DNA from 2 places in the Pseudomonas poae RE*1-1-14 genome. Region 2 is predicted to be linked to the other one. Evidence: predicted binding sites of a transcription regulator. Region 2 holds the regulator's gene; the other holds the start of a gene.
The links. The regulator FliA, encoded in region 2, starts transcription of late flagellar genes. The targets are predictions, from matches to a motif close to CTAAAGTTTNNNNNNNNNNNGCCGNTAA.
Positions count from the first base shown of each region.

Region 1: flgM (flagellar biosynthesis anti-sigma factor FlgM) is a predicted target of FliA. The motif match lies at 1,807-1,834, and genes of this name have one in related genera.

Region 1 covers NC_020209.1:3,364,327-3,380,108, reverse strand. Annotated here, with positions in the region: gene H045_RS14680 (MFS transporter) at 1-19, shown strand, start outside; gene H045_RS14675 (flagellar brake protein) at 79-828, opposite strand; gene H045_RS14670 (flagella synthesis protein FlgN) at 925-1,395, opposite strand; gene flgM (flagellar biosynthesis anti-sigma factor FlgM) at 1,444-1,770, opposite strand; gene flgA (flagellar basal body P-ring formation chaperone FlgA) at 1,912-2,670, opposite strand; gene H045_RS14655 (chemotaxis protein CheV) at 2,752-3,684, shown strand; gene cheR (protein-glutamate O-methyltransferase CheR) at 3,726-4,553, shown strand; gene H045_RS14645 (hypothetical protein) at 4,639-5,421, opposite strand; gene flgB (flagellar basal body rod protein FlgB) at 5,749-6,156, shown strand; gene flgC (flagellar basal body rod protein FlgC) at 6,160-6,603, shown strand; gene flgD (flagellar hook assembly protein FlgD) at 6,620-7,342, shown strand; gene flgE (flagellar hook protein FlgE) at 7,374-8,690, shown strand; gene H045_RS14620 (hypothetical protein) at 8,866-9,222, shown strand; gene H045_RS14615 (ribonucleoside-diphosphate reductase subunit alpha) at 9,286-12,180, opposite strand; gene H045_RS14610 (response regulator) at 12,781-13,506, shown strand; gene H045_RS14605 (ATP-binding protein) at 13,503-15,113, shown strand; gene H045_RS14600 (4'-phosphopantetheinyl transferase family protein) at 15,124-15,782, opposite strand, start outside.
Region 2 covers NC_020209.1:2,998,517-3,014,298, reverse strand. Annotated here, with positions in the region: gene flhA (flagellar biosynthesis protein FlhA) at 1-1,395, shown strand, start outside; gene flhF (flagellar biosynthesis GTPase FlhF) at 1,407-2,723, shown strand; gene fleN (flagellar synthesis regulator FleN) at 2,829-3,662, shown strand; gene fliA (RNA polymerase sigma factor FliA) at 3,659-4,399, shown strand; gene H045_RS12955 (chemotaxis response regulator CheY) at 4,567-4,941, shown strand; gene H045_RS12950 (protein phosphatase CheZ) at 4,960-5,748, shown strand; gene H045_RS12945 (chemotaxis protein CheA) at 5,760-8,030, shown strand; gene H045_RS12940 (protein-glutamate methylesterase/protein-glutamine glutaminase) at 8,080-9,213, shown strand; gene H045_RS12935 (flagellar motor protein) at 9,213-9,953, shown strand; gene motD (flagellar motor protein MotD) at 9,969-10,856, shown strand; gene H045_RS12925 (ParA family protein) at 10,908-11,696, shown strand; gene H045_RS12920 (CheW domain-containing protein) at 11,696-12,484, shown strand; gene H045_RS12915 (chemotaxis protein CheW) at 12,564-13,046, shown strand; gene H045_RS12910 (DUF2802 domain-containing protein) at 13,048-13,440, shown strand; gene yegS (lipid kinase YegS) at 13,932-14,852, shown strand; gene H045_RS12895 (response regulator transcription factor) at 14,811-15,470, opposite strand; gene H045_RS12890 (sensor histidine kinase) at 15,467-15,782, opposite strand, start outside.

The DNA.
Region 1 (15,782 bases), 370 kb from region 2:
CAGCAGGGCGCGCCCCTGAAAGCAAAAACGGGCAGATCCTGTCAGGATCTACCCGTTTTTTTGTCGCGATTCGCCCTGTCAGAAATCATCGTCCTTGTCGAACCGCCGCGCTTCGCGTTGCAGTTGGTATACGAAGCGTTCGACCTGACGCTGCACAAGACCGCTCATGTTATGAAAGCGCACGCCGGCAAAGGTGGTATTGATGCGATCCTCGAAATGCAGGTGACGCAATTCGACGGAGGTGGTCATGTTGCCAAAAGGCAGGGCTGCGATAAACCGGTCGTAAACCTGGCCCAGTTGCAGGCGCTCCGAGATATCGCCTTCAAAGCGTAGTTTGCAGCCAGTGGCGGAGATATCGAGCAGTTTTCCGTTGGCCGGAAATTTGAGCCTTTCGCCACCCAGCTCAATGTTCACCAGTTGAGCCAGCTTCAGCGCGGCGCGGAAGGCATTGCGGCGCTGATGATAAACCACCTCATCCGGCATGTTGCCGGTATAGATACGGTGGCCATCTTTCTCGCTGATGGCGAGGGTGCCGTTGCTTTCCCAAGCGACACGCACGCCGTCGTGGAAGCCCTCGATGCGAAACGGTTCGCCGCTCTCAAGGTGACGTTCACCATCGCGCGGGATCATTTCGTCCATGATCAGGATCTTGCCGTCGCGGTCCACGTCCACCAGGTAACTCTGGAAGCGCTGGGTGCGTTCGTGGAAGGTGATGATCAGCGGGTCATGGCTTTCTTGCAGCATCCGCAATGTGCTGGCGATTTCCAGAGGCGTGGTGAGCACCTTGGGTGGCTGCGGGGCATCTTCCGCATTAAGGGCGTTGAACACGGTTCTTCCATCTCCAGACAAAATACGACTACTCGCAAGAACCGGCATTTTGCCAGTATGTGGCGCGCCTTGGATAGGCCACGCTGCAAACCAAACTCAGGCTTGGCTGCGGGTACTGGGTTTGACCAGGCGGGAGGTAGAACCCTGAGCGTTGTACAGCGCAGGTGGCTCACCGCCATGAAGTATACGCAACTGATTGGCGGTCGTAGCTTGCTGCAGCTGGATCGACTGGCCGTTGAGCAAATTGGCTTCCTGGCACTGGGTGAGCAATTGGTTGAGCGCTTTACTCTGTGCCAGCAATTGGTCGCCAACCGAGGAATGGCTGGCCAACTGGGCGAGGCCGTCGTGGTCGGCCGGCAGGCCGAGGCTGGTCAGAATCTGGCTGCGCTTCTTGCCGTGCTGTTCGAGCAGGACAATCAACGATTGTTTGCGCGCCAGTATTTCTTCGAGCAAGGGCATGTCCCGACCGTAGAGGGCCAGGGATTCTTCTTTGAGCAGCTCGAGCAATTGTTGCGTCGGCGCCAGATCATCGATGATCAGTTCAAGCAAGGTTTCGTCGTGGTGCATGGCAGGCCTTGGGGTTTAAGCGTCCAAAAGCCCGGCGCAGGCCAGTGCCTAGCGCTCGGCTTCGAAATTAAGCAGCTTGCTGGCTACGCGGTTGCTGTCGACTTTGTAGCTGCCATCGGCGATCGCCTGTTTCAATTCGGCCACGCGGGCTTTGTTGACAACCGGTTGGTCGCGCAGCGAGTCAGTGACCTTCTGCAACTGCTGAGCCTCATTGCTCAAGTGTACGGATTCCCCGCTCTGGCTGGCGCTGGCCTGTTCCGTCTTGGCGGCAGGCGCTGGCTGGGCCTTGGCTTCTGCGCTTTCTTTGGTGCCGCTGGTGCGCGTAGTACCTGGCAATGCCGGGGAGTTATTTAAACGGCTGAAATCGATGACCATGATAAAAAACCTCTGGGTATTTGGACGCTTGCCATGTTTTCGGCCATACCCAAACAAACTTTAGGCTCGATAGACAATAAAACTGTGCGCACGAAAGTCTCGCCCACAGTGTAGGAAAACCTGGCGTCCTATACCAGTGCTCTATAAAGCCACCTCCACTTGGCCAGGGGCCGTCACGCGTGCCTTGATCACGCGGTTGGAGTTGAGGTTCTTCACCCGAATCTGTTCACTCATACCGCCGTTGGACAGCGCTTCCCCCGGCATTCTCACGTTCAGCCCGCCACTGCTGGCGGAAATCACCACCTGATCGCCTTTGCGGATGACCTCGGCCTGTTCCAGGTGGACGAGGGTTATTACCTGGTCGGTAACCACTGGTCGGGTCAGTTTCTGCCCGATGGCTTGGTCGACCGAGGTCAGATAGCCCTGGCTGATCTGGCTGATGTCGCGTTCACGCAGCACCACATCCTCGAAACCGATGATGCCGGTGCGCTTGAGTGGGCGCGCCACCACCACCACGTCGCGGAACAATTTGACCTGGGCCGGCACGAACACGGTCCAGGGCGACGCACCTTCGCAACGTACTTTTACCGTCACGCGCCCGATTGGCTGGGCCGGGCTTTCCAGGCTGGCTGTCAATTCCTTGTCGCACATCGGCATGCGCAAACGTGGGTCGAGCTGCTTGACCTCAATCTCATAACGTCCCGGCGTCTGTGTGCTGGCCAGATAATCTTCTACAGTGAACTCAAGAAAGCCCTGAGTGACGCCGATAAGGAGATCAGGCAGGGTGACGTTGTCGGCGCGAGCCGCTGCGCCTGAGCCCAAGGCAAGCAATGTCAGCGTGACGCAAAGCAATCTGCGGTACGTTGGAAGGCGTCGGGAAACTGTCGTTTTAAGGTCCATGACCAATAAATAGCAAAGCTCGTGCCGTTTAGAGTGGAGTGCGCGTCGCACCCCCAAAGGTTTTAGCGTAGGAGTCTGGGCATGGCAGGTGTAATGGATTCAGTAAACCAGCGCACACAGCTGGTAGGGCAGAATCGCCTCGAGTTGCTGTTGTTTCGTCTGGACGGCAAGCAGCTGTATGGCATCAACGTGTTTAAAGTGCGGGAAGTGCTGCAGTGCCCCAAGCTGACAATCATGCCCAAGTCCAGCCCGGTGGTGTGTGGCGTGGCCAACATCCGGGGCGCGACCATTCCGATTCTTGATCTGGCGCTGGCCACCGGTTCCGCCGGGCTGCAGGATCGCCAGAGCCCGTTCGTGATCATCACTGAGTACAACACCAAGACCCAGGGTTTCCTGGTGCGCTCGGTGGAGCGCATCGTCAACATGAACTGGGAAGAGATCCATCCGCCGCCCAAGGGCACCGGCCGCGATCACTACCTCACGGCAGTGACGCGGGTCGACAACCAGTTGGTGGAAATCATCGACGTGGAGAAGATCCTCGCCGAAGTGGCACCGACCTCGGAGAACATCTCGGTGGGCGTGGTGGATGCCGACACGGCGCACAAGGCGATTTCGCTGCGCGTGCTGACGGTGGATGACTCTTCCGTGGCGCGCAAGCAGGTAACCCGTTGCCTGCAAACCGTCGGTGTGGAAGTGGTGGCCCTCAATGATGGTCGCCAGGCCCTGGATTACCTGCGCAAGCTGGTGGACGAGGGCAAGAAGCCGGAAGAAGAGTTTCTGATGATGATTTCCGACATCGAAATGCCGGAAATGGATGGCTACACCCTGACCGCCGAGATACGCAACGATCCACGCATGCAAAAATTGCATATCATCCTGCATACTTCGTTGTCGGGTGTTTTCAATCAGGCAATGGTCAAGAAGGTCGGCGCCGATGACTTCCTGGCCAAATTCCGCCCTGATGACCTCGCATCCCGGGTAGTCGACCGGATCAAGGCAGCAGATCACGGCTAGGGGATTCCCCTGGCGGTCACACGATTTAAGAGGCGGTATCTTTGTCTACGGGTAATTTGGATTTTGAACAGTTCCGGGTCTTCCTGGAAAAGGCCTGTGGCATATTGCTCGGTGAAAACAAGCAATATCTGGTATCCAGCCGCCTCAACAAATTGATGGAGCAGCAGGGCATCAAGTCTCTGGGCGAGCTGGTACAGCGCATCCAGGGCCAGCCGCGCAGCGGGCTCAAGGAAATGGTGGTCGATGCCATGACCACCAACGAAACCCTGTGGTTTCGCGACACCTACCCGTTCGAGGTGCTCAAGAACAGAGTGCTGCCGGAGGCTATCAAGGCCAGCCCGGGTCAGCGCCTGCGTATCTGGTCAGCCGCGTGTTCGTCGGGGCAGGAGCCTTACTCGATCTCGATGGCCATCGATGAGTTCGAAAGGACCAATATCGGTCAGTTGAAGGCCGGCGCGCAGATTGTTGCCACCGACCTGTCTGGCACCATGCTCACCAACTGCAAGACCGGCGAGTACGATAGCCTGGCCTTGGGGCGCGGCTTGTCGCCGGAGCGGCTGCAACGGTTCTTCGACCCCAAAGGGGCAGGGCGCTGGGCGGTGAAGGCACCGATCAAGAGCCGGGTGGAGTTTCGCTCGTTCAACCTGCTCGACAGCTACGCCAGCCTGGGCAAGTTCGACATGGTGTTCTGCCGCAACGTGCTGATCTACTTCTCGGCCGAGGTGAAGAAAGACATTCTGTTGCGCATCCACGGCACCCTCAAGCGTGGTGGCTATCTGTTCCTCGGTGCCTCGGAGGCACTCAATGGTCTGCCGGACCATTACCAGATGGTGCAATGCAGTCCCGGGATCATTTACCAGGCCAAGTGATGCTCACTTGAAAAAAACGGGAGGCCCTGCAAAGGCCTTCCTTTTTTATGCGCGCAGCAAAACCGGATCCTACCGCTGGCGGTATTCAGGACCGGGGCTGCATCCGAATATTGCTCAAGGACAAGCGATGAGTGCCGTGAGGCACGCTCTGGTTAAAAATGCCCAGCCGAACATCGCCCGTCAGCGCTGCGGTGAATGATCCGGTGCCGGTTTGCGGTTGAGCCTGGGTAATGTTTTGTACGGTGGCGCCGATCCGGCTGCCGTTTATCGTCAGGTACAGGGCCGAGCTATCGGCTGCGGGCGAACCGCCAATAACCTCAAAGCTGCAATCATAGGTGCGCCCCGCAATCACCGGAACGGCACGGGTGATGAGGTGAGCACTGCTGGCCTGGCTGATGAACAGGTCAACGACCACGTTGCCATTGATGACATGCAATAACCCGCCTACGTAGGGGCCCTGGGGCACCCAGCCCTGGAAAGTGTCATCGCTGAAATCCCATACGGCGGCAGGCAGTGGCACGACGACGGGGCTTGAGTTGATAAGGACTTTGGCGGGTGGCGCAGCGGAGTTGCTCCCTGCACGGTTGATGGTCAGCAGCAATTGCACGACTTTGCCTGCGCTGGCTTCAACAAAGCCTTTGGGTATCAAAAACTCGAGCTTGGGAGCGTTCGTGGCGATCAGAAAGCTTTGGTTGAATTCGCCACCGCGTACGCTGCTGCTCAGGGTCAAAAAAACCCGATCATTCGGCATGACCGGGAAATCGGCGGTCAGCCCTGCGCTGTTACCGATAATAAGTCGGGTGTTCAGTTCCGGCGGGGTGGACGCGGAGTTTTGTTCGTTGAATCTTGGCGGCGGGATAATCAACATTTCGAACCTCTGCGGCATATATCAAGGGTGTCCGCCGAATAAGGCATTCAGACCACAGACACGACAACTGTCAGAAATGACAGTCAAGACTAGCGGTGATCCCATCCCGCCGTCCAACTGACGTTATCGCCTGATTGCCGCCCCTGCGTAAAAGCGGCAAGCACTGTTGCCGCTTTACTGGCGCCACGCGGAAGCCTGTTGCCGCTTTTCTGGCATTGACGCTGCATCGATCCCCGGCAACCCCTTGAATTCAGGGGGTTGAGCACGTTGGCATGCGCCTTGCTATGAGCTTGTTACGAACAGCAGGTCAGCCTAAAGGTTTCCGCCATGAGCATCAGCTTCGATAAAGCGCTCGGTATCCACGAACAAGCCCTGGGCTTTCGCGCCAAGCGTGCCGAAGTCCTGGCCAACAACATTGCCAACGCCGATACCCCGAACTACAAGGCTCGGGATCTGGACTTCTCCGCCGTGCTCGCCGCACAGCAGGACAAGACCCAGAACGGCACCTTCGCCTTGAATATGACCAACAGCCGTCATATCGAGGCGCAAGGCCTGAGCAGTGGTGATGAGTCGTTGCTGTATCGCACGCCGATGCAGCCGTCGATCGACCAGAACACCGTCGATGCCCAGCTGGAACAGTCGAACTACGCCGAGAACTCGGTGAACTTCCAGGCCAGCTTCACCCTGCTCAACAGCAAATTCAAAGGGCTGATGTCAGCCCTGCGTGGAGAGTAAGCCATGTCCCTGTCCAGTGTTTTCAATATTGCCGGTAGCGGCATGAGCGCCCAGACCACGCGCCTCAACACCGTGGCCAGTAACATCGCCAACGCCGAGACCGTGTCTTCGAGCATTGACCAGACTTACCGCGCGCGTCATCCGGTATTCGCCACCATGTTCCAGGGCGGACAGAGCGGCGGCAGCGATTCGTTGTTCCAGGATCAGGGCAATGCAGGCTCCGGCGTGCAGGTGCTGGGTGTCGTCGAGGACCAGAGCAACCTCGAAGCCCGTTACGAGCCCAACCATCCTGCTGCGAACGAAAAGGGTTATGTCTACTACCCCAACGTCAACGTGGTCGAGGAAATGGCGGACATGATCTCGGCCAGCCGCTCGTTCCAGACCAACGCGGAAATGATGAATACCGCCAAAACCATGATGCAGAAGGTCCTGACCCTGGGTCAGTGATAAGGGGCGCCAACTAATGGCCATCGTTGATACGTCAAGCAACTCGGCAGTCCAGGACCTTTTCAATTCGAAGGTCAAGACTGCCCAGGACAATACCAGCCTCACTGACGCCGCCGCAGGCGCGACGGGCAGCCAGGCCATGGGCAAGGATGCTTTCCTGAAACTGCTGGTGACCCAGTTGAAAAACCAGGACCCCTTGTCGCCTCAGGACAACGGTGCGTTCGTGGCCCAGTTGGCGCAGTTCAGCAGTCTTGAAGGCATCAATAACCTGAACGACTCGGTCAAGTCGATTTCCACCAACGTTACCTCGTCGCAGGCGCTGCAAGCGTCCTCGCTGGTGGGCCGCTCAGTGATCACCCAGACCGACAGGACACTGGTCGACACGAGCAAGAGCATGACCGGCTCTGTGAATGTGCCGGCGTCAGTGGGCAATGTCTCGATCAAGATCACCGACAAGGACGGCAACACCGTGCGCACCCTCGACATGGGCGCGCAAAGCGCCGGCTCCCAGAGCTTTATCTGGGACGGCAAGAACGACAAGGGTGAGGTTGCGACGTCGGGGACTTACACGTTCACGGCCACCACCAAGAATGACGCGGGCGATTCCGTCGCCCTGGCCACCTCGCTGCCGGCCACGGTAACGAGCGTGACCCTGAGCCAGACCGGCGGCGAAATGCTGCTCAACCTGGCAGGCGGAAGCAGTATCAAGCAGTCGCAAATCCAGACCATCGGTTTATAGAGCCCGCTAACTACGGTGCAAGGAGAAATACATGTCTTTTAACATCGGCCTTAGCGGCCTCTATGCAGCCAACAAACAACTGGACGTGACCGGCAACAACATCGCCAACGTTGCGACCACCGGCTTCAAGTCGTCCCGTGCGGAGTTCGCCGACATCTACGCGGCGTCCAAACTGGGCACCGGCCAGAACAGCATCGGCAACGGTGTGAACCTGGCGGCCGTATCCCAGCAGTTCACCCAGGGTGACGTGAACGGCAGCGGCGGCGTCCTCGACATGGCGATCCAGGGTGGCGGTTTCTTCGTGCAGAAGGGCAGCGACGGTGCGTTGCAATACACCCGCAGCGGCGCCTTCCGTGCCGACAAGGACGGCTACATCACCAACAACACCGGCACCGCGCGCCTGCAAGGTTATGCTGCGGATGACAACGGCAAGATCATCAAGGGCGGCCTGACCGACCTGCAACTGAACCTGTCGAACCTGCCACCCAAGGCCTCCAGCAAGGTCGATTCGGCCAGTAACCTGAACTCCTCGGAACCGGTGATCGACCAGGTGGCCAAGCCGTTCAACCCGAACGACACCAGCACCTTCACCACCCAATACAGCACCACCTTGTATGACACCCAGGGCAACTCCCACGCCATGGTGCAATACATGGTCAAGTCGGACTCCAACCAGTGGAAGTCCTATACCTTGATCGACGGGCGCAACCCTGATGGCAGCGCGCCGACGGGCACTGGCGCTGTCGCTCCGGTCGCCTCCACGCTGTCGTTTGATACCGCCGGCAAGCTCACCGGAATCGTGACCCCGCCAAGCACGGCGTCCAACACCACGTTGACCATCTCCAACTGGGTGCCGGGAACTGTGACCGACGGCGTGTGGAAGGCTAACGGCGCCGCCGCCAACGCCGGTGGTGTGGCCGTCAACATGGCCACGATCACACAGTACAACTCGGCCAGCTACCGCAACCCGCCGGTCACCGACGGTTATGCCACCGGCCAGATCACAGGCCTGAAAATCGACGGTAACGGCGTGTTGTTCGCCACCTTCAGCAACCAACAGAGCAAGGCCGTGGGCCAACTCTCCCTGGCCAGCTTCAACAATGAACAAGGTTTGCAGCCGGCGGGCAGCACCACTTGGAGAGAAACCTTCGCTTCGGGCCAGCCGGGCTACGACACTCCGCAATCCGGTACCCTGGGTTCGATCGTGTCCAACTCCCTGGAAAACTCCAACGTCAACCTGACCAACGAGCTGGTGGACCTGATCAAGGCCCAGAGCAACTACCAGGCGAACGCCAAGACCATCTCCACCCAGAGCACCATTATGCAGACCATCATCCAGATGACCTGATGCGGTAGCGCTCCACAGAAAGCTCCTCTTTTAGAGGGGCTTTTTTGTGGGCGCAGGAAAAGCGCCTGGCGCCTATCAGGTGATGCCTTGAAATACCGGCAACGGGAACGCGCCATGCCCGCTTTACCACTGATGAGCCAGGGCCCACGAGGCTCACCAATCAAAGGGGGGGATTATGTGGAATTCAGGCGTATCAGGGTTTGCTGGCGCGCGTGCGGGCGTTACCCCAGGGGTGGTTCGTGGCGAGACGCCGACGGTGGCGCCGGTGGTCGAGGTGACGGCGGTCAGGCAGTTACTGAACGAACTTTTCGATGCGCAGCAGGACCGCAAAGGCCAGACGGTCAGGGAGACGCGGGACAAGCTCAATGCTGTGCGCGAGAAGATGGGCGATGAGCCTTTCAAGAGCATGCTCAACAGGCTGATCGAGGATGCGGATCGTAAATCTCTTGAGTTTCTCAAGCTATTGCTGAGGGGATGGTTTCCCGAGGGGGATGAGGCTGGCCCTTCACTATCGAAAGCAAAAAACCGATAAACCCATTGCGCGGATTTATCGGTTTTTTCGAAGCCGGGCCGTCAGGCCCGAGATCGGTTCAGCTTATTGGCAAGCTTCGCAATCCGGCTCGTCAATCGCGCAGGCCTTTGGCACTGGCGCCGGGCCGGCAGGGGCTGCCAGCACCGAATCATCACCGTGGTTGCCGCTGGACACAGCGTTCAGCTTGCCGGTGTTGATGGTCGACTTCTCGGTGCTGGTCGCGGCCAGGGCACGGAGGTAGTACGTGGTTTTCAGGCCGCGGTACCAGGCCATGCGGTAGGTCACGTCGAGCTTCTTGCCCGATGCGCCAGCGATGTACAGGTTCAGCGACTGCGCCTGGTCGATCCACTTCTGACGACGGCTGGCGGCGTCAACGATCCACTTGGTGTCCACTTCGAAGGCTGTCGCGTAAAGCTCTTTGAGCTCTTGCGGGATGCGCTCGATCTGCTGCACGGAACCGTCGTAGTACTTGAGGTCGTTGATCATGACCGAGTCCCACAGGCCGCGGGCTTTCAGGTCGCGAACCAGGTACGGGTTGATCACGGTGAATTCGCCCGACAGGTTCGATTTCACATACAGGTTCTGATAGGTCGGTTCGATCGACTGCGACACGCCGGTGATGTTGGCGATGGTCGCGGTCGGTGCGATGGCCATGATGTTGGAGTTGCGAATGCCTTTTTGCACACGGGCGCGTACCGGCGCCCAGTCCAGGGATTCGTTCAGGTCAACATCGATGTACTTCTGGCCACGTTGCTCGATCAGGATCTGTTGCGAGTCCAGCGGCAGGATGCCCTTGGACCACAGCGAACCCTGGAACGTCTCGTAGGCACCGCGCTCGTCGGCCAGGTCGCAGGAAGCCTGGATCGCGTAGTAGCTGACCGCTTCCATGGACTTGTCGGCGAACTCGACCGCAGCGTCCGAACCGTAAGGAATGTGCTGCAGGTACAGCGCGTCCTGGAAGCCCATGATGCCCAGACCCACTGGACGGTGCTTGAAGTTGGAGTTCTGCGCCTGTGGCACCGAGTAGTAGTTGATGTCGATTACGTTATCGAGCATGCGAACGGCGGTGTTGACGGTGCGTTCCAGCTTGGCGGTGTCCAGCTTGCCGTTGACGATGTGGTTCGGCAGGTTGATCGAGCCCAGGTTGCAAACGGCGATCTCGTCCTTGTTGGTGTTCAAGGTGATCTCGGTGCACAGGTTCGAGCTGTGGACCACGCCCACGTGCTGCTGCGGGCTGCGCAGGTTGCACGGGTCCTTGAAGGTCAGCCATGGGTGGCCGGTTTCGAACAGCATCGACAGCATCTTGCGCCACAGGTCTTTGGCCTGGATGGTCTTGAACAGCTTGATCTTGCCAGGGTACTGGGACAGGGCTTCGTAGTACTCGTAACGCTCTTCGAAGGCCTTGCCGGTCAGGTCGTGCAGGTCTGGTACTTCGGACGGCGAGAACAGGGTCCACTGGCCGTCATCGAAGACGCGCTTCATGAAAAGGTCAGGGATCCAGTTGGCGGTGTTCATGTCGTGGGTGCGACGACGGTCATCACCGGTGTTCTTGCGCAGCTCGATGAACTCTTCAATGTCCATGTGCCAGGTTTCCAGGTAGGCACACACAGCGCCTTTGCGCTTGCCACCCTGGTTGACCGCTACGGCGGTGTCGTTCACGACTTTAAGGAACGGCACAACACCCTGAGACTTGCCGTTGGTGCCCTTGATGTACGAACCCAGTGCACGTACCGGGGTCCAGTCGTTGCCCAGGCCGCCAGCGAATTTGGACAGCATGGCGTTGTCGTGGATCGCGTGGTAGATGCCCGACAGGTCATCCGGCACGGTGGTCAGGTAGCAGCTGGACAGCTGTGGACGCAGGGTGCCGGCGTTGAACAGGGTCGGGGTCGACGACATGTAGTCGAAGGACGACAACAGGTTGTAGAACTCGATGGCGCGGTCTTCTTTGTGCTTCTCTTCAATCGCCAGGCCCATGGCCACGCGCATGAAGAACACCTGTGGCAGCTCGAAGCGGATGCCGTCCTTGTGGATGAAGTAACGGTCATACAGGGTCTGCAGGCCCAGGTAGGTGAACTGCTGGTCGCGCTCGTGATTGATCGCCTTGCCGAGTTTTTCCAGGTCGAAAGTGGCCAGGATCGGGTTCAGCAATTCGAATTCGATACCCTTGGCGATGTAGGCCGGCAGGGCCTTGGCGTACAGGTCGGCCATCTCGTGGTGAGTGGCGCTGTCGGCCACGCCCAGGAAACCCAGGCCTTCGGCACGCAGGGTGTCCATCAGCAGGCGCGCGGTCACGAACGAGTAGTTCGGCTCGCGTTCAACCAGGGTACGGGCGGTCATCACCAGCGCGGTGTTGACGTCGGTCAGGGCCACGCCATCGTACAGGTTCTTCAGGGTTTCGCGCTGGATCAGCTCACCGTCGACTTCTTCCAGGCCTTCGCAGGCCTCGGTGATGATGGTGTTCAGGCGGCCCAGGTCCAGCGGTGCAAACGAACCGTCAGCCAGGGTGATGCGGATCGACGGGTGCGCTTGCACGGCGGCGTCTTCGGCCGGGGCGCGCACGGCACGCTCCTTGGCGCGCGAATCACGGTAGATGACGTAGTCGCGGGCGACTTTCTGCTCACCGGCACGCATCAGGGCCAGTTCAACCTGGTCCTGGATTTCTTCGATGTGGATGGTGCCGCCCGAGGGCATGCGACGCTTGAAGGTCGCAGTGACCTGTTCGGTCAGGCGGGCAACGGTGTCGTGGATGCGCGACGAGGCGGCAGCATTGCCGCCTTCAACTGCAAGAAACGCTTTGGTGATGGCGACGGTGATCTTGTCATCGGTGTAAGGAACGACAGTGCCATTGCGCTTGATCACGCGCAGTTGGCCAGGTGCGGTGGCGGACAGATCCAGGTTCGAATCAGCGGCCTGCGGCACGGAGCCCTGCGGGTTCTCGCGAGTTGTGTCGGTTTGCATGGGGGGGTTGTCTCCACGTTCTATATTTGATTGCGAGTGTCAGGCTTCTGCCTGCAACACCCGTACCGTTTTCCATATCGGGATGGAGAACAGCTGCCATCCGCTTAAGCGATTTGGTCTACTGAAAAAAATCGGTTGTTCTACGCTGCACACGCCATAAAAAACTTGAATCAGGGACTGCTTCTGTGGTTGGGCGGATTTGGCAAAAACCCCACATGTAGGGTCTCCCTTGCCGCCGAGCTACAAGATAATGCGTTTTGGAGGGGTTAGCAACGCAGTAACCTGTGGATAACTCGTGGGTAAAATGTGTAAGAAAGGTTCAGTGCCGGTGTAGGCCGCATTACTGCTGCATCTTACCGTTTGTCGTTGAACATTCAGCTCGCAACGCAGGCCGCGCAATTTCGAAGGGCGCGAACCCTACCATAAAAAAACGCGATCACCGAATGCACTGCCTGGCTTGTGTCAGAGGGCTGGCCCATGGCTACAATCGGCCTCACTTATGCCCCCCAAATATGACAAAGACGCTATGGCCTGCAGCTTCAAATGTGGGAAAGGGCTGGTGTCTGCCGGGAGGGCGTTTCATGACAACGAGGATCACCCGTGGAGCAAGAACCCTGGCACCTGTTGATCGTCGAGGACGATGTGCGATTGGCCGAGCTGACCCGTGAATACTTGCAAGGCAACGGCCTGCGGGTGTCGGTGGAAGGTAACGGTGCGCTGGCAGCGGCGCGCATCATTGCCGAGCAGCCGGACCTGGTGATCCTCGACCTGATGCTGCCCGGCGAGGACGGCCTGAGTATCTGCCGCAAGGTGCGCGCGCGGTATGACGGCGTGATCCTGATGCTCACCGCGCGCACCGACGACATGGACCAGATACAGGGCCTGGACCTGGGCGCCGACGATTATGTGTGCAAACCGGTGCGCCCGCGCCTTTTATTGGCGCGCATCCAGGCACTGTTGCGGCGTAGCGAACCGGCAGAACCGACCATCGCCGCCCACCAGCGTCGCCTGCAGTTCGGCCCTCTGGTGGTCGACAGTGCGCTGCGCGAAGCCTGGCTGCACAACGATGCTATCGACCTCACCAGCGCCGAATTCGACCTGCTCTGGCTGCTGGTGGCGAATGCCGGGCGCATCCTGTCCCGCGAGGAAATCTTCATCGCCCTGCGCGGCATCGGCTATGACGGTCAGGACCGCTCCATCGATGTGCGCATCTCACGCATTCGCCCCAAGATCGGCGACGATCCGCTCCACCCGCGCCTGATCAAGACCATCCGCAGCAAAGGTTATCTGTTTGTCGCCGAAGCCGCTGCGGATACGCCGCTGTGAACTCGATCTTCCTGCGCATCTACGGCGGCATGTGCGCCGCACTGGTGCTGGTGGCGCTGCTCGGCGTGCTGGCCCTGCACCTGCTCAACGAAGTGCGCAGCGACCAGTACCGCGAGCGTCTGGCCCACGGCACCTTCGCGCTGATGGGCGACAACCTGCAGACCATGAACGCGATCGAGCGCCAGCGGGCTTTGGCCATGTGGGAGCGTCTGCTGGGCATCCCTCTGCAACTGCGTCCGCTGGCCGACGTCCGGCTGGACCTCGGCCAGCGCAGTCGCCTGCAGCGCGGCCAGGTACTGGTGGAGCAGACCGGCCCCCATGCCGCGCGCGTGCTGCGCCTGGTCAGCGAACAGGAGCAACGGGTGCTGACGGGCGAGGTGCAGCAGATCAGCGAGCAACTGGCCCGTGCGACGATTTACCTGCTGGCCGACGAATTGGTACGTTTCCCCGTGGCCGAGCAGCCGCAGCGCCTGGCCGACCTGAAAGAGGCCAAGGGTTTTGGCTTTGACATGCACCTGTTGACCCTTGACCAGGCGGATATGGACGACGACCAGCGCCGTCGCGTGTCGGAGGGCGATACGGTGATGGCACTGGGTAAGGGCGGTGACGCAATCCGCGTGTTTGCCGGCATGGCTGGCACACCCTGGGTGCTGGAAATCGGTCCGTTGTATCAAATGAATCCGTATCCGGTGCAATGGCTGATTCTGATTGCGCTGGCAGGCCTGACCCTGATCGGCTTGATCGTCTATTTCCTGGTGCGCCAGCTGGAGCGTCGCCTCAAAGGCCTGGAAGCGGCGGCCACGCGGATCGCCGAGGGTGATCTGCAGGTGCGCGTACCCGCTCGCGGCGCCGATTCGGTGGGGCGCCTGGCCGCTGCCTTTAATGGCATGGCCGAGCACCTGCAGCAATTGCTCGCGATCCAACGCGAACTGGTGCGCGCGGTGTCCCACGAGTTGCGCACGCCGGTGGCGCGCCTGCGTTTTGGCCTGGAGATGCTCGGCGACGCAGCCACGCCCGAGGCGCGGCGCAAATACCTGGACGGCATGGACGGCGATATCCAGGACCTCGATGGCCTGGTCGACGAAATGCTCACCTACGCGCGCTTGGAGCAGGGCGCACCGGCGCTGAATTTTCAACGGGTCGACCTCGATGCACTGCTCGACCAGGTGATCGGCGAGTTATCGCCACTGCGCCGCGAAGTCATCGTCAGTCGAGGTGACTGCCTGTCATCAGCACAAGGGGGCGACGCCTGGGTCGACGCCGAACCGCGCTACCTGCACCGTGCCCTGCAAAACCTGGTGAGCAATGCCATGCGCCACGCACAGGCGCACGTGCTGATCAGCTATCAAGTGGGCGAGGCGCATTGCCGTATCGATGTTGAGGACGACGGGCCGGGCATACCGCAAAGCGCCTGGGAGCGCATCTTCACGCCGTTCCTGCGCCTGGACGACAGCCGTACACGTGCTTCCGGCGGGCACGGCCTGGGCCTGTCGATCGTGCGGCGGATTATTTACTGGCATGGCGGACGGGCGTTGATCGGCAAAAGCCATAACCTGGGCGGGGCGTGTTTCAGCCTCAGTTGGCCGAGGGAGCAAGGTAGACCCTGATAGCGGTGTATCAGCCGCTGATTGCCACCAGGCTCAACAATTGTCCATCGCTCACCGCGAACTGCCCCTCCAGCTCCTTGCCAGCACACCACTCGCTGGAAAGGTCCGTCAGCAACCGCAGCTGCACGTGACCTGTGTCCGACCACGCCAGCACCTCGGCATGCTCAAAATAGAAGCGCTTTTGCACAATCGGATACAAGGCCTTGAACAGGCTTTCTTTCGCCGAAAACGTCAGGGTCACCAGTTGAGCAATCTGCTCCTGTGGTACCAGCGCCATACGCTGCAACTCATCGGCCGTCAGAATCTCCCCGGCCAGACGCTCCGCCCGCTCCAGCGTGAGCATGTTCTCCACATCCATCCCCAACCCGCGCCACTGCGCCTTGTGGCCGACAATCGCTGCCGCATGCCCGGTGCTATGGGTGATGGAGCCACTGATATGCGCAGGCCACACCGGCGCGCGGTCTTCGCCAATCGCCGGGGTGCAGTCCAGGTTATCAAGGCGTTGCAGGGCGGCGCGGGCACACACGCGACCGGCCAGGAATTCTGCCTGGCGCTTGGCTACCGAGCGCTGGATGCTCGCCGGGGGCGGCACTGCGCAGCGCTGAAAATCGCCGTTGTCCAACCGCGCCGGGTCAAAACGGGTGCTGAAGAACACTGTGCCGGGCAAGG
Region 2 (15,782 bases):
ACCATCGGTGACGGTTTAGTGGCGCAATTGCCATCACTGTTGTTATCCACAGCAGCGGCCATCATGGTGACCCGTGCTTCAGGCTCTGAAGACATGGGCAAGCAGATCAGTCGGCAGATGTTCGCCTCGCCCAAAGCCCTGGCCGTGGCGGCGGGCATCATGGCGATCATGGGCATCGTGCCGGGCATGCCCCACGTGTCGTTCCTGACCATGGCGGCCCTGGCTGGCGGCGGTGCTTACCTGTTCTGGAAAAAACAGAACGCGGTCAAGGTGCAGGCCCTGCAGGAAGTGGCGCGCCAGCAGGAATTGCTGCCATCCCCGGCCCGCGCCCAGGAAACCAAGGAACTGGGCTGGGACGACGTGACCCCAATCGACATGATCGGCCTGGAGGTCGGCTACCGCCTGATTCCACTGGTGGACCGCAACCAGGGTGGCCAGTTGCTCGCGCGGATCAAGGGTGTGCGCAAGAAACTGTCCCAGGACCTGGGCTTCCTCATGCCCACTGTGCACATTCGCGACAACCTCGACCTGGCTCCCAGTGCCTATCGCCTGACCCTGATGGGCGTGATCCTCGCCGAAGCCGAGATCTACCCGGATCGGGAACTGGCGATCAACCCGGGCCAGGTGTTCGGCAGCCTCAACGGCATTACCGCCAAAGATCCGGCTTTTGGCCTGGAAGCGGTGTGGATCGAAGTCAGCCAGCGCAGCCAGGCGCAATCACTCGGTTACACCGTGGTGGACGCCAGCACCGTGGTCGCCACCCACCTCAACCAGATCCTCTACAAGCACTCCCACGAGCTGATCGGGCACGAGGAAGTCCAGCAATTGATGGGTTTGCTCGCCAAGGCCTCGCCAAAGCTCGCCGAGGAGCTGGTGCCGGGCGTGCTCTCGCTGTCGCAGTTGCTCAAGGTGCTGCAGGCGCTGCTGGCCGAACAGGTGCCGGTGCGCGACATTCGCAGCATTGCCGAGGCTATCGCCAACAACGCCGCCAAGAGTCAAGATACCGCCGCGTTGGTGGCTTCGGTGCGCGTTGGATTGTCCCGCGCAATCGTGCAAAGCATTGTAGGGCTTGACTCCGAGCTGCCTGTTATCACCCTGGAGCCAAGGTTGGAACAGATCTTGCTCAATAGTATTCAGAAGGCAGGATTAGGCCAGGAAGAGGGCGTTCTGCTGGAGCCAAGCATGGCTGAAAAACTGCAGCGTTCGTTGATCGACGCCGCACAGCGCCAGGAAATGCAGGGCCAACCGGTGATTCTGCTGGTGGCAGGCCCGGTCCGAGCGATGTTGTCGCGGTTTGGACGTCTGGCAGTACCGAATTTGCACGTGTTGGCTTACCAGGAAATTCCTGACAATAAGCAAGTGACTATCGTCGCGACAGTAGGGCCCAACGGCTGAGGTAGTGGGTTATGCAAGTGAAGCGTTTTTTCGCCGCCGATATGCGTCAGGCCATGAAACTGGTGCGTGATGAGCTGGGCGCCGATGCCGCCATTATCGGTAACCGCCGCATCGCCGGCGGTGTGGAGCTGACGGCTGCCCTGGATTACACCCCTCAGGCCCTGGCGCCACGCGTGCCGAACATGGAACTCGAAGACGAGCTGCGCAAGACCGCCTCGCGCATTGTGTCGGCCCAGGCCGAGCTGAGCATGCGCGGCGACAGCGACACCACCACCAATCGCCAGCTGTTTGCCGGCCTGCCGCTGACCGCTGCCGAGCCGCTGGTGGAGCCGACCTTTGTCGAACCGCCGCGTCCTGCCGCACCGGCCCCGGCCGCCAGCGTCGACCAGCGCGTATTCGATTCGATGCGCTTTGAACTCAACGGCCTGCGTGAACTGCTCGAAGTGCAACTGGGCTCGCTGGCCTGGAACCAATTGCAAGGCAGCAAGCCGCAACAGGCCAATCTGTGGCGCCGTCTGCAACGCATCGGCCTGTCCGGCCCGCTGTCGCGCGACCTGCTGGCGCTGACCGGCAGCATCGAAGAGCCCCGCCAGGCCTGGCGCATGCTGCTGGCGCACCTGGCTCGGATGATCGCCACCCCGGAAATCGAACCCCTGGAAGAGGGCGGTGTGATCGCCATGGTCGGCCCTGCCGGCATGGGCAAGACCACCACCCTGGCCAAGCTGGCCGCCCGTTACGTGCTCAAATACGGCGCCAACAACATCGCGCTGGTTAGCATGGACAGCTACCGTATCGGCGCCCAGGAGCAGCTCAAGACCCTCGGCCGCATTCTCAATGTGCCGGTGACCCACGTCGACCCGGGCCAGTCCCTGGCCAACGCCCTCGACCCGCTGCTGCGCAAGCGCGTGGTGCTGATCGATACCGCCGGCCTGCAAGCCAGCGACCCGGCGTTGCGCATGCAGCTGGAAAGCCTGGCGGGCCGCGGGATCAAGTCGAAAAATTACCTGGTGCTTGCAACCACCAGCCAGAAACAGGTTCTTACCGCTGCGTATCATAGTTACAAGCGCTGCGGGCTGGCCGGCTGCATCCTCACCAAGCTCGACGAAACCGCGAGCCTGGGCGAGGTGCTGAGCCTGGCAATCAGCCATGAATTACCGGTCGCCTACCTGACCGACGGCCCGCGGATCCCGGATGATCTGCATCTGCCGCGTCGTCATCAGTTGGTCAGCCGTGCCGTGAGTGTGCAAATGCAAGACGAGCCTAGCGAGGAAGCAATGGCTGATATGTTCGCCGACCTTTACCACAACCCGGCAAAACGGGTCGGTTGAGGCAGGATGAACGCCGTGAAATGTACCTACATCGATGGTCTGCAAGCGATTCAAGCGGCCAAGCCATGTAGCCTGCGTCTAAGCAAGACAAGGTAAAGAAATAAAATGGGCAGCATGCATCCCGTACAGGTGATCGCGGTGACCGGCGGCAAAGGTGGCGTCGGGAAAACTAACGTGTCAGTGAATTTGTCCCTGGCCCTGGCAGAGCTTGGCCGTCGCGTCATGCTGCTGGACGCTGACCTGGGCCTGGCGAACGTGGACGTTCTGCTGGGGCTGACCCCCAAACATACGCTCGCCGATGTGATCGAGGGGCGCTGTGAGCTGCGCGATGTGTTGCTGCAGGGGCCTGGCGGGATCCGCATCGTGCCGGCTGCCTCTGGCACCCAGAGCATGGTGCACCTGAGCCCGGCGCAGCATGCCGGCCTGATCCAGGCGTTCAGCGACATTGGCGACAACCTCGACGTGCTGGTGATCGATACCGCCGCCGGCATTGGCGAGTCCGTGGTCAGCTTTGTACGCGCTGCGCAGGAAGTGCTGCTGGTGGTGTGCGACGAGCCCACCTCGATCACCGACGCCTACGCCCTGATCAAACTGCTTAACCGTGACTACGGCATGAATCGCTTCCGCGTGCTGGCCAATATGGCCCAGAGCCCGCAGGAAGGGCGCAACCTGTTCGCCAAGCTGACCAAGGTCACGGATCGTTTTCTTGATGTCGCCCTGCAATACGTTGGCGCGGTTCCCTACGACGAATGCGTGCGCAAGGCTGTGCAAAAACAGCGTGCGGTCTACGAAGCATTCCCGCGTTCCAAGTGCGCGCTGGCATTCAAGGCGATTGCCCAGAAGGTCGATACCTGGCCGCTGCCCGCCAACCCGCGCGGGCATCTGGAATTCTTCGTCGAGCGATTGGTGCATCAGACAAGCGCGGGTCCTGTGCTATGACATCCAGCGGCTACAACCTCTATAAAAAATCGGCACGTGACAGCCAGGGCGAATTGATCGAGCGCTATGCGCCGCTGGTCAAGCGCATCGCCTATCACCTGCTGGCACGCCTGCCGGCCAGCGTGCAGGTCGAAGACCTGATCCAGGCCGGCATGATCGGTCTGCTCGAAGTGTCGACCAAGTACGACGCGAGCAAGGGCGCCAGTTTCGAGACGTATGCGGGTATTCGTATCCGTGGCGCCATGCTCGATGAAGTGCGTAAAGGGGATTGGGCGCCGCGTTCGGTGCACCGCAATACGCGGATGGTCAGTGACGCAATTCGCTCAATTGAAGCAAAAACCGGTCGCGACGCTAAAGATCACGAAGTTGCGGCCGAACTCCAATTGAGTCTCGATGATTATTACGGGATTTTGAACGATACCTTGGGCAGCCGCCTGTTCAGTTTCGACGACCTGTTGCAGGACGGCGAACACGAAGGGCTGCACGAGGACGGCGCGAGTGCGCATATGGAACCGTCACGCGACCTGGAAGATGAACGTTTTCAGGGCGCACTGGCGGACGCCATTGCCAACTTGCCGGAGCGTGAGCGCCTGGTCCTGGCGCTGTACTACGACGAAGAGCTGAACCTCAAGGAAATCGGTGAGGTCCTGGGGGTCAGCGAATCGCGTGTCAGCCAGTTGCATAGCCAGTGCGCAGCCCGTTTGCGGGGGCGTTTGGGAGAGTGGCGCGCGCGCTGACAGGCAGTGTGGGGACACTGCAGACGATACCGCGAAGGTCACTACTTTCGCGGGTTCGACCCGTGGTGGACCCGGCAGTCCTTTTTGTGTAACGCCTGTTGATTGAAATGGCGCGTCCAGGTGCTGGGCGCGTTTAAGACTGCTTGGAGGTCGAATTGGACAAGAACATGAAAATCCTCATCGTTGATGACTTCTCAACGATGCGGCGGATCATAAAAAACCTGTTGCGTGACCTTGGGTTCACAAACACGGTCGAGGCGGATGACGGTATTACCGCGATTCCAATCCTCAACAGCGGCAGCATCGACTTTCTGGTAACCGACTGGAACATGCCGGGCATGACCGGCATCGACCTGTTGCGCCATGTGCGCGCCGACGAGAAGCTGCGCAGCCTGCCTGTGCTGATGGTGACCGCCGAAGCCAAGCGTGAACAGATCATCGAAGCCGCCCAAGCCGGGGTAAACGGTTACGTGGTCAAGCCATTCACGGCATTGGCGCTAAAAGAGAAGATCGAAAAAATCTTCGAACGCATCCAAGGCTAATGCCATCGCGGGGGAGCTATGGAGCAGAAAGAAACAACATTGGGCGATTTTGAGTCGACCCTGAAAAAGCATGCTCACGAGTTGGTCGAGAGCCTTGAAAAAGGTCATTTCGGCGACGCGGTGCAGTTGATCCATGAGCTTAACCAGACCCGTGACCGCGGCCTGTACCAGGAAGTGGGCAAGCTCACGCGCGAGCTGCACAGTGCGATCGTCAATTTTCAGATTGATCCGCACATGCCCCAGGCCGAAGAAATTTCGCAGATCACCGATGCCACTGAACGCCTGTCCTATGTGGTCAAGCTGACCGAGGCAGCGGCCAACCGCACCATGGACCTGGTGGAAAACGCCACGCCGCTGGTCAATGGCATGGCCACCGAAGCCCAGGCGCTCAGTCACGACTGGGGCCGCTTCATGCGTCGCGAAGTGGGTGCTGAAGAGTTTCGTGAGCTGGCCCGTCGGGTCGACGGTTTTCTGTCGCGTAGCGAACAGGAAAACCGCACCGTGGCGAGCAACCTCAACGATATTCTGCTGGCCCAGGATTACCAGGACCTCACCGGTCAAGTGATCAAGCGCGTGACCCAACTGGTCACCGAAGTGGAAAGCAACCTGCTCAAACTGGTGCTCATGGCCGGGCAGGTCGATCGTTTTGCCGGCATCGAACATGACCGTGCGGCGATCCTTTCGGAAAAAGATCCACAAAAACATCTCGCCAAGGGTGAAGGTCCGCAGATTCATGCCGATAAACGTGAAGACGTTGTGTCAGGTCAGGATGATGTCGATGACCTGTTATCCAGTTTAGGCTTCTAAGGAGCACCCACATGAGCTTCGGCGCCGATGAAGAAATCCTTCAGGATTTCCTTGTAGAGGCCGGCGAAATTTTAGAGCAACTGTCCGAACAACTGGTCGAGCTGGAAAGCCGACCGGATGATGCGAACCTGCTCAATGCAATTTTTCGCGGTTTTCACACTGTAAAAGGGGGCGCCGGCTTCCTCCAGCTCCATGAGCTGGTGGAGTGCTGCCACATCGCCGAGAACGTGTTCGACATCCTGCGCAAGGGTGAGCGAAAGGTCGACTCGGAGTTGATGGACGTGATTCTCGAAGCACTGGATGCGGTCAACGGCATGTTCAGCGAAGTGCGCGAACGTGCCCCGATCACCGCCGCCACCCCGGAACTGCTGGCCGCCCTGGCGCGCCTGGCAGAGCCAGCTGACGAGGCGGTCGCCGTGCAAGCTGCGCCTGCACCGGTGGCCGAGCCTGAGCCTGAGCCGGATGTCACCGACAGCGAGTTCGAACAACTGCTCGATTCGCTCAACGCCGTGAAGGCCGAGGCCGAAGCACCGCAAGCGCCACAGCCACCGGCTGCGGCACCTGCCGCGCCGACCAGCGAAGACATCACCGACGCCGAATTCGAATCCCTGCTCGACCAGTTGCATGGCAAAGGTCAGTTCGCTGCCGACGCCGTGGCACCGGTGGCCGCGCCGCCCGCAGCCACAGCCAGCGCCAGCACCGATATCACCGACGACGAATTCGAAGCCTTGCTCGACCAACTGCACGGCAAGGGCACGTTCGCTGCCGATGCCTTGCCGGAAGTCGCCGCGACGGCGCCAGCCGCCGCCGCGCCAGCCGCTGCTGCCGCCAGCGCAGCACCGGCCGGTGACGGGTTGATCAGCGATCACGAATTCGAAGCCTTGCTCGACGAACTGCATGGCAAGGGCAAGTTCGCCGAAGTGGCCCCGGCCGCAGCGGCGACTGCCGCGCCTGTGGCCGCCAAGCCAGCACCTGCACCGGTCGCCAAGCCAGCACCTGCACCGGTCGCCAAGCCGGCACCTGCACCGGTGGCCAAGCCCGCGCCGGCACCGGCCGCAGCACCTGCACGTGCCCCGGCTGCCGCCGTGGCCGAAAAACCGGTCACCACCGAAGCCGAAACCACCGTACGGGTAGACACCGCACGCCTGGACGACATCATGAACATGGTGGGCGAGTTGGTGCTGGTGCGTAACCGTCTGGTGCGCCTGGGCCTGAGCAGTGGCGATGAAGCCATGCAAAAGGCCGTGTCGAACCTCGACGTGGTCACCGCCGACCTGCAGACCGCGGTGATGAAAACCCGCATGCAGCCGATCAAGAAAGTCTTCGGCCGCTTCCCGCGTCTGGTTCGCGACCTGGCACGCCAGCTCAAGAAAGAAATCAACCTGGAACTGGTGGGCGAAGAAACCGACCTCGACAAGAACCTTGTCGAGGCCCTGGCCGACCCGTTGGTCCACTTGGTGCGCAACGCTGTCGACCACGGCGTGGAAACTCCCGAAGAGCGTGAAGCGGCGGGCAAGTCGCGCAGCGGCAAGGTGATTCTGGCGGCCGAGCAGGAAGGCGACCATATCCTGCTGTCGATCACCGACGATGGCAAAGGCATGGACCCGGCGATCCTGCGCAATATCGCCGTCAAGCGTGGCGTGATGGACAAGGACGCCGCCGACCGTCTTACCGACACCGAGTGCTACAACCTGATCTTCGCCCCGGGCTTCTCGACCAAGACCGAGATTTCCGATGTGTCCGGCCGTGGCGTCGGCATGGACGTGGTGAAGACCAAGATCAGCCAGCTCAACGGCTCGATCAACATCTACTCGACGAAGGGCCAGGGCTCCAAGATCGTCATCAAGGTGCCGCTGACCCTGGCGATCATGCCGACCCTGATGGTGATGCTGGGCAACCAGGCGTTCGCCTTCCCGCTGGTCAACGTCAACGAGATCTTCCACCTCGACCTGTCGCGCACCAACGTGGTCGACGGCCAGGAGGTGGTGATCGTGCGCGACAAGGCCTTGCCGCTGTTCTACCTCAAGCGCTGGCTGGTGGCATCGGCCAAGCATGAGGAACAACACGAAGGCCATGTGGTGATCCTGTCCGTGGGCACCCAGCGCATCGGCTTCGTGGTCGACCAACTGGTGGGCCAGGAAGAGGTGGTGATCAAGCCATTGGGCAAAATGCTGCAGGGGACCCCGGGCATGTCGGGTGCGACCATTACCGGTGACGGTCGGATCGCGCTGATTCTCGATGTTCCGAGCATGCTCAAGCGTTACGCCGCACGGCGTATTTGATTTTGGTGGGGCCCAGGCGGTAACGCCCGCCCCACCTAACGGAGTGTTTATGGCAGTCAAGGTCCTGGTGGTGGACGATTCGGGTTTCTTCCGCCGCCGCGTCTCGGAAATTCTTTCCGCCGATCCAAGCATCCAGGTGGTCGGCACGGCCACCAACGGCAAAGAGGCGATTGACCAGGCGATTGCGTTGAAGCCGGACGTGATCACCATGGACTACGAGATGCCGATGATGGATGGCATCACGGCCGTGCGCCATATCATGCAACGCTGCCCCACCGCGGTATTGATGTTCTCCTCGCTGACCCACGAAGGCGCCCGAGTGACCCTCGACGCGCTGGACGCCGGCGCGGTGGATTTTTTGCCGAAGAATTTCGAAGACATCTCGCGCAACCCCGAGAAGGTCAAGCAGATGCTGTGCGAGAAGGTGCACAGCATTGCGCGCAGTAACCGCCGCAGCCTGTCCAGCGCACCAGCGCCGGCAGCCGCACCGGTTGCGCCCGCAGGTTCCTCGTTCAACCGCCCGGCACCTGCGCCGACGACCCGGCCTGCACCCGCCGCGCCAGCCCGTAACCCGGCGCCCGGCGCCCATGCGCACACGCACTCATCGGCGCCCAAGCGCAAGGCTTACAAGCTGGTCGCCATTGGCACCTCCACCGGTGGCCCGGTAGCCCTGCAACGGGTGTTGACCCAACTGCCGGCCAACTTTCCGGCGCCCATCGTGCTGATCCAGCACATGCCCGCTGCGTTCACCAAGGCGTTCGCCGAGCGCCTGGACAAGCTGTGCCGCATCAGCGTCAAGGAAGCCGAGGATGGCGACATCCTGCGTCCTGGCCTGGCGCTGCTGGCACCGGGTGGCAAGCAGATGATGGTGGACGGGCGTGGCGCGATCAAAATCCTGCCGGGCGACGAGCGCCTCAACTACAAGCCGTGCGTGGACATCACCTTTGGCTCCGCCGCCAAGTCCTACGGCGACAAGGTTTTGGCGGTGGTGCTCACCGGCATGGGCGCCGACGGCCGTGAAGGCGCTCGCCTGCTCAAGCAGGGCGGCAGCGCCATCTGGGCCCAGGACGAAGCCAGCTGCGTGATCTATGGCATGCCCATGGCCATCGTCAAGGCTGACCTTGCCGACGCCGTCTACAGCCTGGACGACATCGGCCGGCATCTGGTGGAGGCCTGTCTCTGATGGATGTGTTGAGCCTGATCGGCATTACCCTGGCCTTTGTCGCGATCATTGGCGGCAACTACCTGGAGGGCGGCCACCTCGGCGCCCTGGCCAACGGTCCGGCTGCGTTGATCGTGATCGGCGGCACCGTGGGCGCGGCCTTGCTGCAGGCGCCCTTGAGTTCGTTCAAGCGCGCCATGCAGATTCTGGTGTGGATCATTTTCCCGCCGCGCGTGGACCTGGCCGGCGGCGTCGACCGCGTGGTCAATTGGAGCCTCACCGCACGCAAGGAAGGTCTGCTGGGTCTGGAAGGCGTGGCCGATGCCGAGCCTGACAGCTACGCCCGCAAAGGCCTGCAACTGCTGGTTGACGGCGCCGAACCGGAGGCGATCCGCAGCATCCTGGAAGTGGATTTCTACACCCAGGAAAGCCGCGATATCAATGCGGCCAAAGTCTTTGAAAGCATGGGCGGCTACGCGCCGACCATCGGCATCATCGGTGCGGTGATGGGCCTGATCCATGTGATGGGCAACCTCGCTGATCCGTCGCAACTGGGCAGCGGGATTGCCGTGGCGTTCGTCGCCACCATTTATGGTGTGGCCAGTGCCAACCTGGTGCTGCTGCCGGTGGCGAGCAAGCTCAAGTCGATTGCGCTGCGCCAGTCCCGTTATCGCGAAATGTTGCTCGAAGGCATCCTGTCGATTGCCGAGGGCGAGAACCCGCGTTCCATCGAATTGAAGCTCCAGGGCTTCATGGATTGATGGGGGGAGTTGCCAGTGAGCCGTCGCCGCCGCGAGCCTGAAGAACACGTCAATCATGAACGCTGGCTGGTGTCCTACGCGGACTTCATCACCTTGCTGTTCGCGTTTTTCGTGGTGATGTATTCGATCTCGTCCGTCAACGAAGGCAAGTACAAGATCATTTCCCAGGCGTTGGTGGGCGTGTTCAACGACACGGATCGCGCGCTCAAGCCGATTCCCATTGGCGACGAGCGGCCCAAGACCGTGACCCCGGCCAAGCCGCTGGTCAACGACAGCGACGAAACCGCTGCGGGAATAGGCGGCACCAGCGACCCGCTGAAAAGCATCGCGGATGACATCAGCGCGGCGTTCGGCGACCTGATCAGCTCCAATCAGATGACCGTGCGCGGCAATGAGCTGTGGGTGGAGATCGAACTCAACTCCAGCCTGTTGTTCGCCAGTGCCGACGCCATCCCCAGCGACCAGGCGTTCAGCATCATCGACAAGGTGGCGGCGATCCTCAAGCCGTTTGAAAATCCGATCCATGTGGAAGGCTTTACCGATAACGTGCCGATCAGCACCGCGCAGTACCCGACCAACTGGGAGCTGTCGTCGGCGCGGGCGGCGAGCATCGTGCGCATGCTCGCCATGCAGGGTGTGAACCCCGGCCGCCTGGCGTCGGTGGGTTATGGCGAGTTTCAGCCGGTGGCCAACAATGCCACGGTGCAGGGCCGCGCGCGCAACCGCCGCGTGGTGCTGGTGGTATCACGCAACCTGGACGTACGCCGCAGCCTTACGGGCACCGGCACTGCAAATGCAACACCGGATGCCGCGTTGAAGCGCGCTGGCACACAAACTGCACCGCCAGCGGTTAAGCCGCCGGTTCGACAGGGCTCCGTCAATTCCCCGTCGCCGGCTCACTAATTTTATGCACTGTCTCGGTCGCGCCATTGCCTGCCGGGAGGAACCAACCGAATGAGAGTCTGGGCAGTTGCCAATCAAAAAGGTGGAGTCGGCAAGACCACCACCTCCATCGCTTTAGCCGGCTTGCTGGCCGAGGCGGGCAAGCGTGTGGTCGTGGTCGATCTGGACCCTCACGGCTCGATGACCAGCTATTTCGGCTACGACCCGGATGCCCTGGAGCACAGCTGCTACGACCTGTTCCTGCACAAGGGCAGTGTGCCGGCCGACTTGCCGGGGCAGCTGCTGCTGCCCACCAGCAACGAAAGCATTTCCCTGCTGCCGTCCAGCACTGCGCTGGCCACCCTTGAGCGACAGTCTCCAGGGCAAAGCGGCCTGGGCCTGGTGATCGCCAAGACCCTGGCGCAACTGTGGCAGGAATTCGACTACGCAATCATCGACAGCCCGCCGTTGCTCGGTGTGCTGATGGTCAACGCCCTGGCGGCCAGCCAGCAGCTGGTGATCCCGGTGCAGACCGAGCACCTCGCCGTCAAAGGCCTGGAGCGCATGGTCAGCACCCTGGCGATGATCAACCGCTCGCGCAAGCAGCCGTTGCCCTACAGCATCGTGCCGACCCTGTTCGACCGGCGTACCCAGGCATCGCTCGGCACCTTGCGTGTGCTGCGCGACGGCTACCCGGACGCGATCTGGAACGGCTACATCCCGGTCGACACGCGCCTGCGTGACGCCAGCCGCGCGGGGCTCACGCCGTCGCAGTTCGATGGCAAGAGCCGTGGCGTGCTGGCCTACCGTGCGTTGCTCAAGCACCTGTTGTCGCAGCAGCTTGTGGCGCAGGTGGCATGATGAACCGACCTGTCGATTTCAAGCTCAAGACCCGGCCGCAGCTGGCACTCGAATCCTATCTGGATGCCTTGCTGCAGGAAGCGACCGCCGAAGAATTGCCGGAGCCGATCCTCGTGCTCGAACCGGCCCAGGCGGCGCAAGCCCCGTTGGACGAGTTCCAGCTGGCGGTACTGGAAGAACAGGCGCGCGATGCGCAGGTGGTGGTGCCGATTGTTCCGCTGCCGGTGGTGGTTGCGCCGGCAGTGGTCGAGCCCGTGGTCGAAGTGCACATGCCACCGAGCATCACGCCGCCGCCGGTGCGTGGCGATGAACGTCCGGCCTGGGCCGCCGAGCCGTTCGAGTGCCTGCTGTTCGATGTCGCCGGCCTCACCTTGGCGGTGCCGCTGGTATGCCTGGGTTCGATCTATTCGCTCGAAGGCCAGGAGTTGACGCCGCTGTTCGGGCAACCAGAGTGGTTCCTCGGCATCCTGCCCAGCCAGGCCGGCAACCTCAAGGTGCTCGACACCGCGCGCTGGGTGATGCCCGATCGCTATCGCGACGACTTCCGCCAGGGCTTGCAATACGTGATCTCGGTGCAGGGCTACGAGTGGGGGCTGGCGGTGCATCAAGTCAGCCGTTCGTTGCGCCTGGACCCGAACGAAATCAAATGGCGCAGCCACCGTGGCCAACGGCCGTGGCTGGCGGGCACCGTGATCGAACACATGTGCGCGTTGCTTGATGTCGCCGAACTGGCCGAGTTGATCGCCAGCGGTGCAGTCAAGACGATGGCGCAGGTCAAACGCAGTTGAGTGAACAATAAGGGCTGCGCGCAAGTGCGGTCAGGCAAGTACACACGCCGTGTCTACGGTATTTGAAGGGGTCAGAGAAATGAACAAGTCAGCGTCCGCACAAGGTTTGGATGATCCGATCCTGCAATGGGTTACCTTCAAACTGGACAACGAGTCCTACGGCATCAACGTGATGCGCGTGCAGGAAGTCCTGCGTTACACCGAGATCGCGCCGGTCCCGGGTGCGCCCAGCTACGTGCTGGGTATCATCAACCTGCGCGGCAACGTGGTGACCGTGATCGACACCCGCCAGCGCTTTGGCCTGGTGCCGACCGAGGTCAACGACAACACGCGTATCGTCATCATCGAAGCCGACAAGCAAGTGGTCGGGATCATGGTCGACAGCGTGGCCGAAGTGGTCTACCTGCGCCAATCGGAAGTGGAAACCGCGCCGAACGTGGGTAACGAAGAATCCGCCAAATTCATCCAGGGCGTGTGCAACAAGAACGGCGAACTGCTGATTCTGGTTGAGCTGGACAAGATGATGAGCGAGGAAGAGTGGTCGGATCTGGAGAACATCTGATTTGTTCTTTGAAGCGTTGGTGATTGTCCTGGCCCTGCTGTGGGCCGGGACGGTGGCGTTCGTGCTGCGTTACATGCGCCAGCAACGGGAGTTGGCCCTGCAACAGGCCGAGCGGGATACGCTGCGTGAGCGGCGCATTCTCGATCTGGTCCGGCGGGTGGATCACTACCAGCAGAGTGCGGTGAAGGTGGGGGATGAGGTGCATGAACTGCGCGCGATCCTGGCGCCGATCCCGGACAAGCTGGAGCAGCTTGAGCAGCGTGATCCGGCGAATCTGTCGTTTGCCCAGGCGGCGAGGTTGGTCGGCATGGGGGCGACGGTGGATGAGCTGACGCAGTCGTGCGGGCTGACCCAGGCTGAGGCGCAGTTGATGAGCAAGTTGCACAAGAGCTAGGTGTGCGGTTGGAGCGCTTGGCTTTTGTGGGAGGGGGCCCACCACTCGGCACCTCGCTCAGGCTCGGTGTGCGGCCAGCGTGGTTGACGGGGCGCCTGAGATCAATATCAAAAGCAAGATCAAAAGCCAAAGCAAAGCAGATCAAAAGCAGGGCAAAAGCATGATCTGTCCCCAATCCGCTTCTCTGTGGGAGCTGGCTTGCCTGCGATGCAGGCACCTCAATTCATCAGGAACACCCGGTCGATGCCTTCGCAGGCAAGCCAGCTCCCACATTTGATCGGGTTCACACCCCCATACCGGTCGACGCAAAGGCTGCCGCGATGTTGCTTTTGATCTGGAGCGCCGCGTTAAACACGCGGGTCGGAGTGAGTGCATGCCTAGCCTCACCCAAAGTCGCCATCATCAAAAAATCGCGCCAACCCCGGTAAACCAATCCCCCTCGGCAAAGGTCACATTGCTCATGCACCTTCAACTCCCGGAGTAACCCACCCATGACCACCCCCAAAGCCCTGTTGATCCTCCACGGCAAGCAAGCCCTCAACGAGGACGTGCGCAGCGCCGTGAACGCCAGGCGCGAGCTGGGCTGGGAGCTGGCGGTTCGGGTGACATGGGAGGGTGGGGATGCGCGGCGCCTGGTCGATGAAGCGCTGGGCAACGGCTACACCCATATTATCGCCGGTGGCGGCGACGGCACCTTGCGTGATGTGGCCGAAGCCATGGCCCAGTCCAAGGCTGATGCCAGCCTGGTGCTGATGCCCTTGGGCACCGCCAATGACTTCGCCAAGGCCGCCGGTGTGCCCCAGGAGCCGGCCCAGGCGCTGGCACTGCTGGATACGCCGGCCAGGGCGATTGACCTGGGCCAGGTGGGCGGGCAGATCTTCCTCAATATGGCCACCGGTGGCTTCGGCAGCCAGGTCACCGCCAACACTTCTGAAGACCTCAAAAAAGTCCTCGGTGGCGCCGCCTACCTGTTTACTGGTCTCACGCGCTTCAGCGAGTTGAAGGCTGCCTATGCCGAGCTGGACGGGCCGGATTTTCACTGGCAGGGCGAGCTGCTGGCGCTGGGGATTGGCAACGGTCGGCAGGCGGGCGGTGGGCATGAGCTGTGCCCTGAAGCGATGGCCGATGACGGCCTGCTCGACGTGAGTATCCTCCCGGCGCCCCAGGAAGTGGTCGGCACACTGCGCGAGCTGATGAACAATGGCTGGGGCCTGGATGCGATGTTTGTGCGGGCGCGCCTGCCGTGGGTGCAGATCAGGCAGGCGAGGGAGCTTTACATCAACCTCGACGGTGAGCCGCTCAGCGGCGATGACCTGCGCTTCGAGGCACTGCCCAGGGCCTTGCGCGTGCACCTGCCCGAGGGTTCGCCGCTAGTCGTCCAGGCTGATAATCTGCTCGCGCACGGCGAATAACACTAACCCCGCCACGTCGAAGATCTGCAGCCGCTTCATGATCTGCGAGCGATGCGCTTCGATGGTTTTGATGCTCAGGCCCAGGCCCTGGGCGATTTCGCGGGTGGACTTGCCGCGCACGATCAGGCGCAGGATTTCCAGTTGCCGCGCGGTGAGCGTGTGGCTCGGCACGGCAGCGCAAGTTGTACCCTGGCTGCGCACCAGTGCTTGGTTGATCACGGTGTGGGCGATGGCCGGGCTCAGGTAGCGCTCGTTGTTGCGCAGCGCGCGCAGCGCGTGTTCCAGTTCGGTGGCGGTGGTGTCCTTGAGTAGATAGCCATGGGCGCCGCACTCCAGGGCGCGCATGATCATCTCCGGGTCGGTGTGCATCGACAGAATCAACACCTTGCTCTTGGGATACGCACCTTTGAGTTGCTGCAGGGCATCGAGGCCGCCGGTGTGTTTCATCGACAGGTCCAGCAGCACGATGTCCGGTTGCAGGGCGCCGAATCGTTCAAGCAACTGCGCGCCATCGCTGGCTTCGCCGATCACCGCGTAGTCGGGAATATCCATGATCATTGCGCGCACGCCGGCTCTGATCAGCGCGTGGTCGTCCACCAGGAGCACACCGCAGGTCACTCGATAACCTTCGTACGATTGGCGCGCTCGAGGGCGCGCGGTGCCCAGGGGAATAGTGCGTCGATGCAAGTGCCTTTACCGGGCTGGCTGCTCACCACCAGGGTGCCCCCCAGCTGGTCGATCCGCTCGCACATCCCGGCCATGCCGCGTTGGCCTTCAAGCGCGGGGTTGCTGGCGGGGGAGAAGCCCTGGCCGTCGTCGTGGATCACCAGCGACAGGCCTTCGGGCAGGCGTTGCAGGCGCACCAGCAGATTGTGCGCCTGGGCGTGGCGCAGCATGTTGGTGACCGCTTCCTGGGTAATGCGAAAGGCC